DNA from 2 places in the Caballeronia sp. LP006 genome. Region 2 is predicted to be linked to the other one. Evidence: riboswitches for the same ligand, from Rfam matches in the RefSeq annotation. Region 2 holds a riboswitch; the other holds the start of a gene.
What was found. A riboswitch is a leader RNA that binds a small molecule or an ion and turns the genes downstream of it on or off. The one in region 2 is predicted to bind cobalamin.
Positions count from the first base shown of each region.

Region 1: it holds a riboswitch for cobalamin, as region 2 does, so the genes downstream of both, P9250_RS21800 (TonB-dependent receptor domain-containing protein) here and cobW (cobalamin biosynthesis protein CobW) in region 2, are expected to answer to the same signal.

Region 1 is NZ_JARTVW010000005.1:1,099,714-1,107,431, reverse strand. It holds gene P9250_RS21820 (adenosylcobinamide-GDP ribazoletransferase) at 1-688, opposite strand, end outside; gene cobT (nicotinate-nucleotide--dimethylbenzimidazole phosphoribosyltransferase) at 777-1,829, opposite strand; gene P9250_RS21810 (ABC transporter ATP-binding protein) at 1,840-2,622, opposite strand; gene P9250_RS21805 (iron ABC transporter permease) at 2,619-3,617, opposite strand; gene P9250_RS21800 (TonB-dependent receptor domain-containing protein) at 3,644-5,521, opposite strand; cobalamin riboswitch at 5,607-5,932, opposite strand; gene P9250_RS21795 (ATPase) at 6,169-6,555, shown strand; gene P9250_RS21790 (cell division protein ZapA) at 6,552-6,866, shown strand; RNA gene ssrS (6S RNA) at 6,989-7,171, shown strand; gene P9250_RS21780 (EVE domain-containing protein) at 7,249-7,707, shown strand.
Region 2 is NZ_JARTVW010000004.1:632,445-640,162, reverse strand. It holds gene P9250_RS13065 (CbtB-domain containing protein) at 31-261, shown strand; gene P9250_RS13060 (CbtA family protein) at 271-1,053, shown strand; gene P9250_RS13055 (DUF1289 domain-containing protein) at 1,115-1,351, opposite strand; gene P9250_RS13050 (cobyrinate a,c-diamide synthase) at 1,348-2,649, opposite strand; gene cobO (cob(I)yrinic acid a,c-diamide adenosyltransferase) at 2,654-3,256, opposite strand; gene P9250_RS13040 (cobalamin biosynthesis protein) at 3,253-3,633, opposite strand; cobalamin riboswitch at 3,750-4,001, shown strand; gene cobW (cobalamin biosynthesis protein CobW) at 4,146-5,225, shown strand; gene cobN (cobaltochelatase subunit CobN) at 5,229-7,718, shown strand, end outside.

The sequences.
Region 1 (7,718 bases), on a different contig from region 2:
CCCCCGTATAACCGCCGATGCGCTTCACGAAGTAACGTCCCATCGCCCAGCGCAGCACCGTGAGCAACGCGATCGTCAGGCAGGCGAATTTCCAGTCGATGACAAAGAGCCACGGCACGCCGAAGGTCATCGCAATCAGAAACGAGCCCGCGCTCATGCGCTGTGCGACCGGCTTCGCTTTGCCCTCGGCGCGCACATAGTCGAGCGTGACGAGATAGCTGATGGCGAAAACGCGGCTCGCGGCGTGCGCGGCGATCAGCAACCATGCGGCAATAAGCGGCGGCGTGCTCGCAAGCGTCTGCCACTTGAGCGCCAGTGCAATGACGAGCGCAATCGCGCCGAACGCCCCGATGCGCGAGTCATGCATGATGCGCAACACGTCATCGCGCGTATAGCCGCCGCCGAAGGCATCGGCGCAATCAGCAAGACCGTCTTCGTGGAACGCGCCGGTCAGCACGAGCGTGGCGGCCATCGACAGCAACACGGCAACCCCCAACGGAAGCACGCGCAACGCCGCGAGCAGGACGAGCGCGGCAATACCGCCGACCATCACGCCGACGAGCGGAAAATAACGCGCCGCCGCGTTCAGATAAGCGCGCTCGAAGCCAACCCACCGCGGCACCGGCACGCGCGTGAAGTAGCCGAGCGCGGTGAAGAAGTAGCGCAGTTCGTCGAGCGGACGGGTCATTGCGGCAAGCGGGTCGAGACGCCCGCGCGCCTGAACGCAGTGACGCGCCCCGACCTCGCGCAGCGCTTGCGGATGATGCTCATCGCCGTCACTCTCGCTTGTCCGTGACACCCGCCGCCTCGAAGCTCGTCATCTCATCGACGAACGCCACGGCCGCGCGCAGGATCGGCAACGCGAGCGCCGCGCCCGTGCCTTCGCCAAGCCGCATGTCGAGTTGCAACAGCGGCTCCGCATGCAGATGCGCGAGCATGCCCCGATGCCCCGCCTCGTTCGACGCATGCGCGAACACGCAGTAGTCGAGCACCTCGGGTGCGATCTTCGCCGCGACGAGCAGGCCGGAAGTCGCGATGAAGCCATCGACGAGAATCGTCATGCCCGCGTCCGCCGCAGCGAGACACGCACCCGCGATCATCGCGATTTCGAAGCCGCCGAACGTCGCGAGTGTGTCGATTGCATCGCCCTCGGCCGCATGCAACGCGAGCGCCCGGCCGAGCACATCGCGCTTGTGCGCAAGGCCGCGATCGTCGAGACCCGTGCCGCGTCCGACGCATTCGCCAATGGGCACACCGCACAGACGGCTCATCAGGCACGCCGCCGCCGACGTGTTCGCAATCCCCATCTCGCCGAAGCCGATCACGTTCGTGCCGAGCGCCGCATGATGCCGCACACGCGCCGCGCCGCGCGCGATGCCTTCGAGCGCGGTCTCGCGCGACATCGCCGCTTCCTTCGCGAAGTTGCGCGTGCCGAGGCCGAGCGACAGACGCTCGTAGCCGCTATCGATGGGAATCGGTGTCGCCACGCCCGCATCGACCACTTCGAGCGTCATGCCGACCGAACGCGACAGCGCGTTGATCGCCGCGCCGCCCGCCAGAAAATTCGCGACCATCTGCGCGGTCACTTCTTGCGGATACGGACTCACGCCCTCGGCCGCGATACCGTGATCGCCCGCAAACACGATCATCGCCGGGCGCTCGATGCGCGGCTTCGTCGTGCGCTGAATCACGCCCATTTGCAGCGCGAGCGTTTCGAGCCGACCGAGGCTGCCCGGCGGCTTCGTTTTCGTATCGATGATGCGTTGCAGTTCGGCTTCGCGCGAACGGTCTGGCGCGCGGGGCGTGGGCAAGTCGTGGGCGTTTGACATCGGCAATCCTTCAGGTGCGTGCAACGGGAATGGACGGCACGAGCGCTTCGTGCTCGCCATCGCGAATCAAGGCTAGCGGATAGCCGAACGCGGCGCTCGCGCGTTCAGGCGTGAGCACGTCCGCGACGAGACCGGCGTGCGCGCCGCCCCTGCCATCGAGCAAAAGCGCGTGCGTCGAAAAGCGCCGCGCGAGATTGAGATCGTGACACGAGAAAATCACCGTGCGGCCGGACTTGCGCGCGGCGTCGGCCAGTACGTGCAGACAATCGATTTGATGATGCAGGTCCAGATGCGCGAGCGGTTCGTCGAGCAGCAAGAGCGGTGTGTTTTGGCACAGCACGGCGGCGAGCGTCACGCGTTGCCGTTCGCCGCCCGACAATGTCAGGACATCGCGCGAGGCGAACGATAGAAGACCGAGCGCATCGAGCGCGGCATGCGCGGCAGCGCGGTCTTCGGCGCTTTCCCAGCCCCAGCCCGTGACATACGGAAAGCGGTTCAGCAGCACGGTGTCGAGTACGGTCGCGCTGAAGGCATCGTGCGAGCTTTGCGGCATCAGCGAGCGCGCGCGTGCGAGATCCGCCGCGCGCCAGGATGCGAGCGCGCGGCCATCGAGCGATATCGCGCCTTCGGCCGGCTTTGTCAAACCCGCGAGCACGCCAATGAGCGTGGTCTTGCCCGCGCCGTTCGGCCCGGCTATGCACCACATCTCGCCCGCGCCGATACTTTGCGTGAGGTCTTCCACGAGCGTGCGTGCGCCCGCGCGCAAGCTGACGTGTTCGATATGCAGGGTCATCGCGGTCTCGCCAGCAGCATCCACAGGAACATCGGCACGCCGACGAGCGCGGTCACCACGCCCACCGGCAATTGCGCGGGCGCGATCGCCGTGCGCGCGACGAGATCGGCGCTCATCACCGCGAGGCCGCCTGCCAGCGCCGACGCCGGCACGAGCATGCGCTGATCGTTGCCGAACGCGAGCCGCAATAAATGCGGCACGACGAGCCCAACGAAGCCGATGGTGCCCGCCGTCGTGACAGCCGCCGCTGCCGCAAGCGATGCGACGAGATACACCGACAGCCGCACGCGCGAGACAGGCACGCCGAGCGAACGCGCGGCCGTATCGCCACGCAACAGCACGTTGAGTTGCGGCGCGAGCGGCACGACGACGATCATCGCGACGACGAGCGCGATCAGCGCAGGCCACGGCGTCGCTGCGCCGTTCAGGTCGCCCGTCAGCCAGAAGATCATCCCGCGCAAGCGATTCTCCGGCGCAATGCTGAGGATCAACGTGATGAGCGCGCCCCAGCCCGCCGCTATCACGACGCCTGTCAGCAGAAGACGCGGCGAGGCATCGCGATCGCCGTGCCACAGGTCGCGTCGCGCGAGTCCAAGCACCAGCACGATGGATGCGAACGCGCCCGCGCACGCCGCCAGATCGATGCCCCACCACGGCAGCGACGCGAGCATCGCCGTGAGCGCGAAGGTCGCCGCGCCGCCGGATACGCCGAGCACGTACGGCTCGGCCAGTGGATTGCGCAACAGCACTTGCAGCAGCGCGCCGGAAAGCGCGAGCAAGGCGCCCGAAGCGAAACCCGCAAGCGCGCGCGGCAAACGCAAGGTGAGCACGATGTCATCGGCGATATCGGGCGCGGCCGCATGCGCGTGCAACAACGCCGCGATGGCGCGCGGCAAGGGCAACGCGACGCTGCCGAGCGCGAGCGACGCCGCAAACACAAGCAACGCGGCAAGCCCGAGCGCAGCCCAGATGCCTAACGCGCGTTTAGCGTTCATCGCGCGGCGCAGGTCAACGGTGTCGCTCACGACGGGCGCCAGCCGAGCGTGACATAAGCGCCGCGCCTCGGCGTGTTGTACGAATAAGCCAGTTCATAGTTCCGGTCGAAGAGGTTGTCGACACGCGCGCTCACGTACCACGACTTCGTGATGTCATAGCGCGCCGACAGATTCACGACGCCATAGCCCGCGAGCGTCGAATCGTAATCGCTGCGCGCACCGCTCACGATCCACTCGCCGCCCACGCGCCAGCTTCCTATCGAGCGATGCGCGCTGAAACTCGCGAAACGCCGCGCATGGCGCGTCAGGTCCTGATTGCCGGTTTCATCGACGGGATTCTGGAACGTCACGCCCGCGCGCAAATCAGTGGCGCCGACATGCCCTGCCCACGATCCCTCGACGCCCTGCACCTTCGCGCGTCCGACGTTCTGCGCGATATATAAGCCGCTGCCGTCCGATACGTAATCGATCAGATTCGAATAGCGCGTCTGAAACGCCGTCACGCGCAGCACGCCCACTTGGTCCGATGCGTACTGCAGCGCCGCTTCCACCGAATGACTGCGCTCGGGCTGAATGGACGGATTGCCGCTGAACGGATAGTAGAGATCGTCGAAGCTCGGCGCGCGGAACGACGCCGCGTAACTCGCGCTCGCGCGCCAGTGCGTGTCGATGTTGTACGCATAGCCCAGATAGTAGCTGTTCGCGCCGCCGAAATCGGAATACTGGTCGTGGCGCAGATTGGCCTGCACTTCGCTCGGACCGAAGCGTCCCACATAGCCCGCGTACACCGAATTCACGTGACGATCCGGCGCGCTGAACTGATCCGAATCGAGCGTCTGGTCGAGATGCTCGTAACCGAACAGGAGCTTGTGCGCCTCCGTCAGGCGAAAGTCGTTCTGCCACAGATACTGGCGATCCTCTGAATTGAAGCGGCTCGTATAGATGCCGTTCTGCTCGTTGTTCGCGCGGTCCTGTCCCTGCGCGACCGTGAAATGCGTGGTCCACTGGTCCGTGATACGGCCGTTCGCAAACACCGATGTCGACCGCACGCGACTGTGCGAATCGTTGAGATCGCCGGGCAAGCCGTAGGCATCGTCGAAACTGTCGATGCCGTTCGACTGATAGAAGCGCACGCCCGCGTCCCATTTGTCGCCGAACTTGTGGCGCAGCGTGGCCGCGACGCTTTCGTTCAGATAACCGTTCGCGTTCGGATTGGCGTTGGGCGCGAGCGCGGGATCGATCGACGAGAAACCATCGGTCTTCTCGCGCGATACGTTGAAGCTGAAGGTCGTGCGGCCTTCGCTATCGAACGCGCCGGAAACGCCCGCCGCTTGCCGCTGCGTGTGATAGCTGCCGTATTCCGTCTCGAAGTAGAAGCGCGGCGGATGCGCCTCGCCGTCTTTCGTGAAGATCTGCACGACGCCGCCGATCGCGCCCGAGCCGTACAGCGCCGACACGTTGCCGTTCACGACTTCGATGCGGTCGATCTGATCCGGCATGATCTGCGCAAGCTGCGCCGAGCCGAGCGATGCGGACTCCACACGCACGCCGTCGATCAAAACGAGCGATTGCGTCGAGGACGCGCCGCGTATGAACACGCTTGCATTCGCTCCCGGGCCGCCATTGCGCGTCACCTGCACTCCGGGCGCAAGACCGATGACGCCGAGCGCGTCGTAGGCATTGCTGTCGGCGATATCCTGGGCGTCGAAGAGCGAAGTCTGCGCGATCGTATCGGCGAGGGGTTGCGCGGTGCGCGTCGCGGTCACGACGACGGGTGCGAGCGGCGGTTGCGAGGCTTCGTCCGCGAGCGCTTCATGAGCGAGCAACCATGTGTTGAGGGCGACGAGCGCGGCGCGTTCGATCGTTTTGCGTCTGCCCGCGTGTCGGGCAAGTGGCGATACCATGCGTGAAATGTTCCCATGCGTAGGCTAGCGCGACCTCGCTCCCCGCAAGGCCAATGCGCGACGAGCGCGCTCGAATGCGAACAGACGAACGCGCTGAACAGTTGGCCGGTATCCGGGCTGGCGACACACCGTCCCGCCTTCCCACGCATGAAGCGCAGTGGCATCGACACGTTCTTCGCCTGGCCTGCGTCGAGCGGCGGATTCTTGCGAATCAAACAGACTCGCAAGCAAACTCACACGACGGCGCGGCGAAAAACGCGCAAGGGACGACTTGCAACTTGCGTTGCGGTCGCTTACCGTTGCGGGGGCAGCACAGGTTGGCGTGGCCTTGGCGGCGCCGCTTCCTGTTTCCCGTTTGACTGCGCCCGCAAAAGAAATGCGGACGCGAGCACCAAAAGTGCGGCAAGTGTAGGAGCGCGATTCAGGACCGTCAAGAAACGATCCTGGCCGATCATCGCAAGACACACGGCTCACGACGAACCCAACTAGAACCCGCCGTCGCAACACATCGGCAGCGCCCGCGCTTTCCACACACGAATGCATCGCGATGCACGCATGATCGCGTGCTGTTACGTCTCGAAACGAGACAATTATCGGAAGCTCCGTTGAACCGCGCTAGAATGCGAGGTCTTTAGAGGACGCAGCACATGCTCAACGAACTCGAATCACTGTCAGGAAATATCGGCCGGCTGATCCAGATCAGCGAGCGGCACAATCAGGCGCGTCTCGCGCTTGAAGCACAAATCGAACAACTGCGTAGCGACTACGCGAACGTGCAGGCAGAGCTCGTGCAAATGCGCGAAGAGCGCGACACGCTGCAAGCCGAACGAGATTCCCTCTCGGCCAAGATCGACGACGCGCAGGTCCGCCTGAACGCGATCCTCGAAAAGTTGCCGCGCGGCAAGTCCGCGAATCATGCCGAGACGGAAAATCAGCTCGATCTCCTCGATGCCCGCTCTCACGATGTGCAAGCCGCGCACGAGCATGCGCACGCGGAAGAGCACAGCGAGCATCATCACGGAGAGAAGGCATGACGACCACGCAGATCGAAGTATCCATTCTCGGCCAGCAATATCGCCTCGCCTGTTCGCCGGAAACCGAAGGCGCGCTGCGTGAAGCGGTGGCACGGGTCGACGCCGAGATGAACAAGGTGCGCAATGCAAGCAACGTGCGCGGGCAAGACCGCATCGCGGTGATGGCCGCGCTTTCACTCGCTTCCGAATTGCTGAGGCTGCAAGAAAGCGTGCGTCATGGCGAGGCCTTCCCCGCCGAGGAAATACGCCGCACGATGCACTCCATGAACGAACAGCTTGGTGCTGTCATCGCGCAGTATGAAGTGCAGTGACCGAAGTGCCGCGACGCCGCTCCGTGGCGAACGCTAATCGGTCGCGCGATGTCAATCGAAAAAAGAAACTGCGCAATTGGTGTCGAGAGGCTGCATTAGACATTCGATTGGTGTAGAGTGACTACTCCCTGCCTGGTTCGCCAAGGTCATATATTCCTTGAACCAATGCTACATTGGCACGGTTGTGGAAACTTGCAGCACGGGCGCGCGCGTCACTCTGTCTGATGTACCCGAAGTGTTGCTTACTGCGACCAATCTTGAACCCAGGTTCAGGATGCCGGCCTAGCGGCCGAGGTGGGGACCCTACTCCAGCGGCATCGGTTCATACCGATGCCGTTTGCTTTTGTCGAGCCCGTTTTACAACCCCGTTGCCGAATCCATCATGCGCTACTGGCTGATGAAGTCCGAACCGGACGAAGCGAGCATCGATCATCTCGCGCACGCGCCGAAGAAAACCCTTCCGTGGACGGGCGTGCGCAACTATCAGGCGCGCAACTTCATGCGCGACCAGATGCAAGTCGGCGACGGCGTGCTCTTCTATCATTCGAGTTGCCCGGAGCCGGGCATTGCGGGCATCGCCAAAGTCTGTTCCACGGCTTATCCCGATCCCACTCAGTTCGACGCCAAAAGCCCGTACTTCGACGCCAAGTCCACGCAGGAGACGCCGCGCTGGATGCTCGTCGATGTGCGCTTCGTCAAGAAGACGCCGTTGATTCCGCTCGCGACATTGCGCGAACACGCGGAACTCGCCGACATGCAAGTGCTGGCGCGCGGTAATCGGCTGTCGATCACGCCCGTGACCGAGGCGCAGTGGCGCTTCATAACCGAGCGTCTGGTCTAGGGCGCGCGAAT
Region 2 (7,718 bases):
GCGCTTTTCCCTGGAGAAATTTCAATGAATATGTCCAACGCGCCGGCTTTTTCCGCTGGTATTGCAACGCCCGCTAACGATGCGCCGGTCCCCATTCCGGTGCGTGAGGTCCTTCCTTGGGCCGTTTTTATCGGCCTCGTTCTGCTGATCGCGATTTATTTCGTCGGCGCCGAGCAAGGTGCAACGTCCATTATCTCGGGCATGTACGTCCACGAATTCGTTCACGATGGCCGACACTTGCTCGGCTTTCCGTGCCACTGAGGACGGAGCATGATTCGCAACTTGCTTATACGCGGCATGGTCGCGGGACTCGTCGCGGGCCTGATCGGCTTTGGCTTTGCGCGCGGCTTCGGCGAACCTTCAGTTGCTCGGGCTATCGCGTTCGAGGAACAGCACGAGCATGCACAAGCGCCCGCACACGATCATCACGATGAAGCGGCGGCAGCGCAATCGCATAGTCACGGTGATGATGAAGAACTCGTTAGCCGGGACACGCAAGCGGGTTTGGGCTTACTAACGGGCGTGGTGGTGTTCGGCACGGCTTTAGGCGGTATTTTCTCGCTGATCTTTGCCTTGGCTTATGGGCGGCTCGGCTCGTTGCATGCGCGCGGAACGTCGGTTTTGCTTGCGCTCATTGGTTTCGTTAGCGTTGCGCTCGTGCCGTTCATCAAATATCCCCCAAACCCGCCCGCCGTGGGCAATGCCGAAACCATCGGTCCGCGTACGGCGCTTTTCTTCGGCATGGTGGCGATATCAATCGTCGGCGCGGTGTTCGCGGTCTATGCGCAGCGACGCTTGCAGGCGCGTCGCGGCAACTGGAACGCGGCGCTTATTGCGGCGGCTGGTTACGTCGTCCTGATGGTTATCGCGCAAGTGGCGCTGCCTTCTGTCGACGAAGTACCCGCCGACTTTTCCGCGTCGTTGTTGTGGAATTTCAGGCTGACTGCCGTCGGTATCCAGGCATTGATCTGGGCAACGCTTGGACTGCTCTTCGGCGCGCTTGCGTCACGTGAACTCGAGCGTCCGGCAGCGCGTCGCATGGCCGCTGCCTGAATCGAATGCTCGATGGATGTCAAAAGGCCCGCGTCGCTTGAGCACGAGCGCGGGCCTTCGTTCATTGCGAGGCCGCGCGCCGCTCAAGCAACTGGTCGAACAACGCGAGCTTCGCGTGATCGTCCATCGTTCTAAAGAATTTAATTTCCTCGCGGCTTCTAAAGCATCCCGCGCACAGGCCGCTCGATGCATCGAGCTTGCACACGCCGGTGCACGGCGAGCCGATTGGTTCCTGCGTGCTGGCGCGTTCGATCATCTCGGCGAGATCGCGTGGCCCGATTTCGGTCGATGTCGTCATAGCGCTTCGCCGCGAAAGAGCGCAGCCATTGCTGCAGGATTCGATGGCCAGTAAGCGTGCATGTAAGTGGCCGTTATCGCGCCATGACGATAAAGCGCTTCGCCCTGCGCACCGGTCGTTGCGTGCGTGGCTGTCGTGAAAGGCTGCATCGATGTCTTGAGCGTCGAATAGTGAAAGGTGTGGCCGGTGAGTGGACCGTGGGCGGTGTCGACTCGTTGCATCGCCAGCCGCGAAAGACGGCGTTGCATGGTGGCGTCGCCGGAAAGGGCGCTTAGCATTGAATGACGATTGCCTTCGACATCCGTCAGTGCGTCGAGCAGGTAGAGCATACCGCCGCATTCCGCGACTACCGCGCGATTGCGCGCGATATGTTCTTTTATCGAAGCGCGCGTGCACGCATTGGAAGCAAGCGTCGCGGCGTGAAGCTCGGGGTAGCCGCCGGGCAAGTAGAGCGCATCGACATGGGCGGGTACGGGCTCATCCGCTAGCGGGGAAAAATAGCTGACGCTTGCGCCCGATGCCTTTAGCAAATCGACATTTGCGGGATAAATAAATGAAAACGCGGCGTCCCGCGCGATCGCAATGTGCAATCCGTCGAGAAGACGCGGCGGTTCACTTAGCGTGATGTCGTCGTCGAAGCGAACGTGCGGCGGCAAATCGGCAAGCGTGGTCGCGGCAATGGCATCGGCGGCGCGGTCGAGACGCGCATCCAGGTCCGCCACTTCCCGCGCTTGAGTAAGGCCAAGGTGACGTTCGGGTAGCGCGATATCGTCCGCGTTCGAAAAATGACCGCAATAGCGCAGCCCTTCGGGGATGGCTTCGGCCAGCATCTGTGCATGGCGCGCAGACGCCACGCGATTTGCAAGCACGCCATGAAACGGCACATCGGGCCGATAACGCGCAAGTCCGAACGCAAGCGCGCCGAAGGTTTGCGCCATGCCATGCGCGCCGATTACCGCGAGCACGGGCACATTGAACGCAGCGGCGAGATCGGCGCTGCTCGGCGTGCCATCGAAGAGGCCCATTACGCCTTCGATCAAAATAAGGTCGGCTTCCTTGGCGGCCGCGGAAAGCATCGCGCGGCACGCTTCCAGTCCGACCATCCAAAGATGCAGCGAATAAACGGGCGACCCGCATGCCCGCTCGAGAATCATCGGATCGAGAAAATCCGGCCCGGTCTTGAAGACGCGCACGCGCCTGCCTTGCCGCGTGTGATGACGTGCAAGCGCGGCCGTCACCGTGGTCTTGCCTTGATGCGACGCGCTCGCGCCGATGAAGAGTGCGGGACAGTCTGCCATTGCGTCAGAACTCGACGCCGCGTTGCGCCTTGACGCCCTGCTCGCGATAAGGGTGCTTTACGAGGCGCATTTCGGTGACGAGATCGGCTATTTCTATGAGCTCATCGGCCGCGTGTCGTCCCGTCACGACGACATGCAGCATGGCCGGCCGTGCCTTTAGCACGCCGAGTACTTCCTCAAGCGGCAAATATTCGTACTTGAGCACGGCATTGAGCTCGTCGAGTACGACCATCTGATACTCGCCGCTTTGGATCATGCGTCGTGCTTCGTCCCATCCCTTGCGCGCCGTGGCGATATCCGCCTCGCGATTTTGCGTGTTCCACGTATAGCCATCGCCCATCGTCACGAAATCGCAATGCGCGATTGCGCCAAGGAAATCGCGTTCCGACGTATGCAGCGCGCCTTTGATGAATTGCACCACGCCGAGTTTCATGCCGTGCCCGAGCACGCGCATGGCCATGCCGAATGCAGCGGTGGTCTTGCCTTTGCCGTTGCCGGTATTGACGATCAACAGGCCCTTTTCATGGTCGGCGGCGGCCTGCTTTTTCTCATGGCCTTCCTTGCGCCGCTGGGTCATGCGCAAATGCGATTCGGTATCGGTTTTCATGCTTGTTTCTTCGATGGTGTCTCTGCAATAGCGACCGTCACGCCGCCCGCGATAGTCTTATGCACGACGAGCCGGCCGCCGCTGGCAATGAGCGCGCAAGGCTCGCATACGCCGTCGACATTCAAATGCCGCCTTGCCTGCGATAAGAATTCCCCAGGCGCGCGCTCGATTTGATCGGCGCTAAAGAAATCCACGCGCAATTGATGACGCTCGCAAAATGCGAGCAATCCTGCTTCGTCTTTCTTAGCGTCGATGCTTGCCACGCTGGCGATATCGGCAAATGCGAGCGTGCCAAGCGCACCACGCACAGCGCGTTCTATTGCTTCGGCGCTTACGCCGCGGCGGCAGCCGATGCCGATGACGAGCGCGGCGCTCATGCTAAACGAAGCCAATTCATGGAGGTCGACTTGAAAAGCCTTAAGTCGGAGGAAAGATACCATACCGGACGCTTAGGCAGGCACCATGCTTTCTTGACGCCTAACCCCGCTAGCCCTAGACTTTCAATAGTTCAGGTGCTCGCGCGCCAAGTCTTTAGCGCGCAGTTGAACGGGAAACAGGAAGCGCGCGTTCAGGCGAACGCAAGCCAACCTGTGCTGCCCCCGCAACGGTAAGCGAAAGCCACGCATGACATGCGCGGCAAGCCGGTTTCAAAGCCACTGTGCTAGGCGTTCAAAGCGTCCGGCGCGGGAAGGCGAAGCGGCTATTTTCGTCAGCCCGGATACCGGCCAGAATTACCGAAGGGATTTCCTTAGCCGCGGGGTTGCGGCGTATCCCCAGATCCACCGAGTCGTGCGCTTTTCCATGTCCATGCCGCTGCAAAGGTCGAATAGACCGCATCGCGCACACCATCACGCATAGGGCGCACGCATCAATCAAGCACGGAGCAACGATGCAAACGCGCAAGATCCCCGTCACGGTCGTGACCGGCTTCCTCGGCAGCGGCAAAACCACGCTGATGCGGCACATTCTTTCGAACGCGCAGGGCAAGCGCATCGCGGTCATCGTCAACGAGTTCGGCGAGCTCGGTATCGATGGAGAAATTCTCAAGGGCTGCGGCATCGGTTGCGACGACGAAGCAGGCTCCGCCGAACGCAATCTCTATGAACTCGCGAACGGTTGCTTGTGTTGCACCGTGCAGGAAGAGTTTTATCCGGTGATGGAGCAACTGCTTGAACGGCGCGACAGGATCGATCACGTGTTGATCGAAACGTCCGGGCTTGCCTTGCCCAAGCCGCTCGTGCAGGCCTTCAACTGGCCGTCCATCAAGAACGCCTTCACCGTGGACGCGGTCGTTACCGTGGTCGACGGTCCGGCTGCGGCAAGCGGTCAGTTCGCGGCAAATCCCATCGCCGTCGATGCGCAGCGCAAGGCCGATCCGAATCTCGATCACGAATCGCCGTTGCATGAATTGTTTGAAGACCAACTGTCGTCGGCGGATCTCGTCATCGTCAACAAGACCGATCTCATGGATGCCGCCGCGTTGAGCAAGGTCGATGCGCTCGTGCGTCCCGAGATTCCGCCCGAAGTGAAGATCGTTCCCGCGCAGATGGGCAAACTCGACGTGCATGCGCTGCTCGGCTTGCAATCCGCATCGGAAGAGACCATTCATCTGCGGCACGACCATCATGGCTCGCCCGACGAAGACGGTCATGCGGATCATCATCACGACGAGTTCGATTCCGTGGTGGTCGCAGCGGATGTCGAGTCGCGCGAACAGCTGCTTGCGGCACTGCACGTGCTGGTGGAAAAGCACACGATTTACCGTGTGAAGGGCTTCGCGGCGTTGCCGGGTGCCGCCATGCGGCTCGTCGTGCAAGGCGTGGGGCGACGCTTCGACAGTTACTTCGACAGGCGCTGGAACGAAGGCGAGGCATCGAGTCGCTTCGTGCTTATCGGCGAGGACCTCGACCGCGAAACGCTGCAACGTGCCTTCGTTTCCGTGTTGCAGAACTTACCCGTGCAGGCCTGAGCGATGCATCTGCTGCGCACGACTCCGGGAGGCTTCGTCGACGACGCCGCAGGCGTGATGCGGATCGAGCAGACGCGCGCACCCATCGTCGTGCTCAGTTCGGCCGATACCACGCTCGCGCTGCTCGCAAGCGTCTTTCCACGTCTCGGCCCCGGCTTTCCGGAGGTGCGGCTCGCAAATCAATCGTTCCTGCGCCAGAACGCTTCGGTCGACTTTTATGTCGACGACATTCTGCGCCATGCAAAGGTCGTCATCGTCGATCATCTCGGCGGCGAATCGTATTGGCCCTACGGTATCGAGCGTCTCGTCGCTTTGGCAAAGCGCGAAAAGCAGATGCTCGCCATGTTTTCGGGCGATCTTGCGGAAGACCCGAATCTCATCGGCAAGAGTACGGCCGATGCCGCGTTCTGCCGCGACCTGTCGCGCTATTTACGTGAAGGCGGCGCGCGCAATGCCGAAGAGTTTCTACGCGCCATTGCGCATCGCGCGTTCGGTTGGGGACGCGAAGCGCACGCGCCGAGCGCGTTGCCCGCGGTCGCGATCTATCACCCCGAGCGCGAAAGCGCTTCTAGCGACGATTGGCGCGAACGCTGGACCGAAGGCGCGCCGGTGGTTGCCATTCTTTTCTATCGCGCGCACCTTCAATCAGGCAACACCGCTGTGTTCGATGCATTCATCGAAGCGCTCGAACGCGAGGGCATGAATCCGCTGCCCATTGCGATTGCATCGCTCAAGGAAAGTCTGAGCCGCGAAGTAGTGGAGCGTTTGTGCGCGCAGCATGGTGCATCGCTCGTGCTCAATACCACGGCGTTCGCTGCGGGCGTGATCGGAGAAAGCGAAGCATTCGAAGTGGCCGGCGATGCGCCCGTGATGCAAGTGATCTTGAGCGGGGGCAATCGCGATGACTGGCAGAAGGACAATCAAGGCCTGAATTCGCGCGATGTCGCCATGCACGTGACGCTCCCCGAGGTGGATGGCCGTATCATCACGCGAGCGGTGAGCTTCAAGGGACTTGCTTATCGATGCCCGCATACGCAGGTCGACGTGGTGCGTTATCAAGCCGATACCGAGCGCATGCGCTTCGTCGCCGAACTCAGCGCGCGCTGGTGCAAGCTCAGACATACGCCAAACGAGCGCAAGCGCATCGCGCTCGTCTTGGCGAATTATCCGGCGAGCGAAGGGCGCATTGGCAACGGCGTGGGACTGGACACGCCGGCATCGGCCATCAACATCTTGCAGTTGCTCGAGCGTGAAGGCTATCGCTTAGACCAGATTCCCGAACATGGCGATGCGCTCATCGAAGCGCTTACACGAGGCGTGACGAACGACCCTGTCGTGCGCGATCTTCGCCCGGCCCTGCAAAGTCTTGCGCTCGAAGATTATCTCGATGCCTATCGCGCGTTGCCGCTGGATGCACGGCAAGCACTGGAAAAAACATGGGGCGCGCCTGAAGACGATCCGACGATACGGCGCGGCCGCTTCATGATTGCAGGCTTGCGTTGCGGTGAAGTGTTCATCGGCATTCAGCCTTCGCGCTCGCGCGAGCGCGACGATTATGCGAGCTATCACAATGCCGAGCTCGTGCCGCCGCATGCGTATCTCGCGTTTTATTTTTGGTTGCGCTTGCGTTTCCAGGCCGATGCGCTCGTGCATGTCGGCAAGCATGGCAACCTCGAATGGCTGCCGGGCAAGAGCGTTGCGTTGTCGGCATCGTGCTGGCCCGATCTCATTCTCGGTCCCATGCCGCATCTCTATCCGTTCATCGTGAACGATCCGGGCGAAGGAAGTCAGGCCAAGCGTCGCGCGCAGGCGGTCATCATCGACCATCTGATGCCGCCGCTCACGCGTGCCGAAAACTATGGGCCGCTGCAGGATCTCGAACGACAAGTGGACGAATACTACGAAGCGCTCATGGTCGATACGCGCCGCGCGAAGCTGCTGCGCAAGTCCATCCTCGCGAACATCGTCGAGAACAGGTTGCATGAGGAACTCGGGCTCGACGCACCGGGCGACTTGCAGGGTGAAGACACACTGCTTACGCGTGCCGATGCCTATCTGTGCGAACTCAAGGAAGCGCAGATACGCGATGGCTTGCATGTGTTCGGCGTATCGCCCGAAGGCGTGCAAAGGCGCGATACGCTGCTCGCATTGGGCCGTTTTCCGACCGGCGACGGACGCGGCGCGAATGCAAGTCTCATCACGGCCATGGCGCGCGATCTCGCGCTCGGTGAAGCGTTCGATCCGCTCGATGCCGACTGGGCGGCGCCATGGAATGGACCTCGCCCCGACGCGCTTCAAAACGCGGTCGACGCGCCTTGGCGGCATCATGGCGATACACGCGAACGCCTCGAATCGTTAGCATTGCAACTATTTCAAGGCGATGCCGAATCGCCGGGGCCGCAAACGACGCTGGTGCTCGAACGCTTGCAAGGCGATGTGCTCGCGCGTCTTGACGCGTGTGGTCCGCAAGAGCTCGAGCAACTGAAGCGCGGG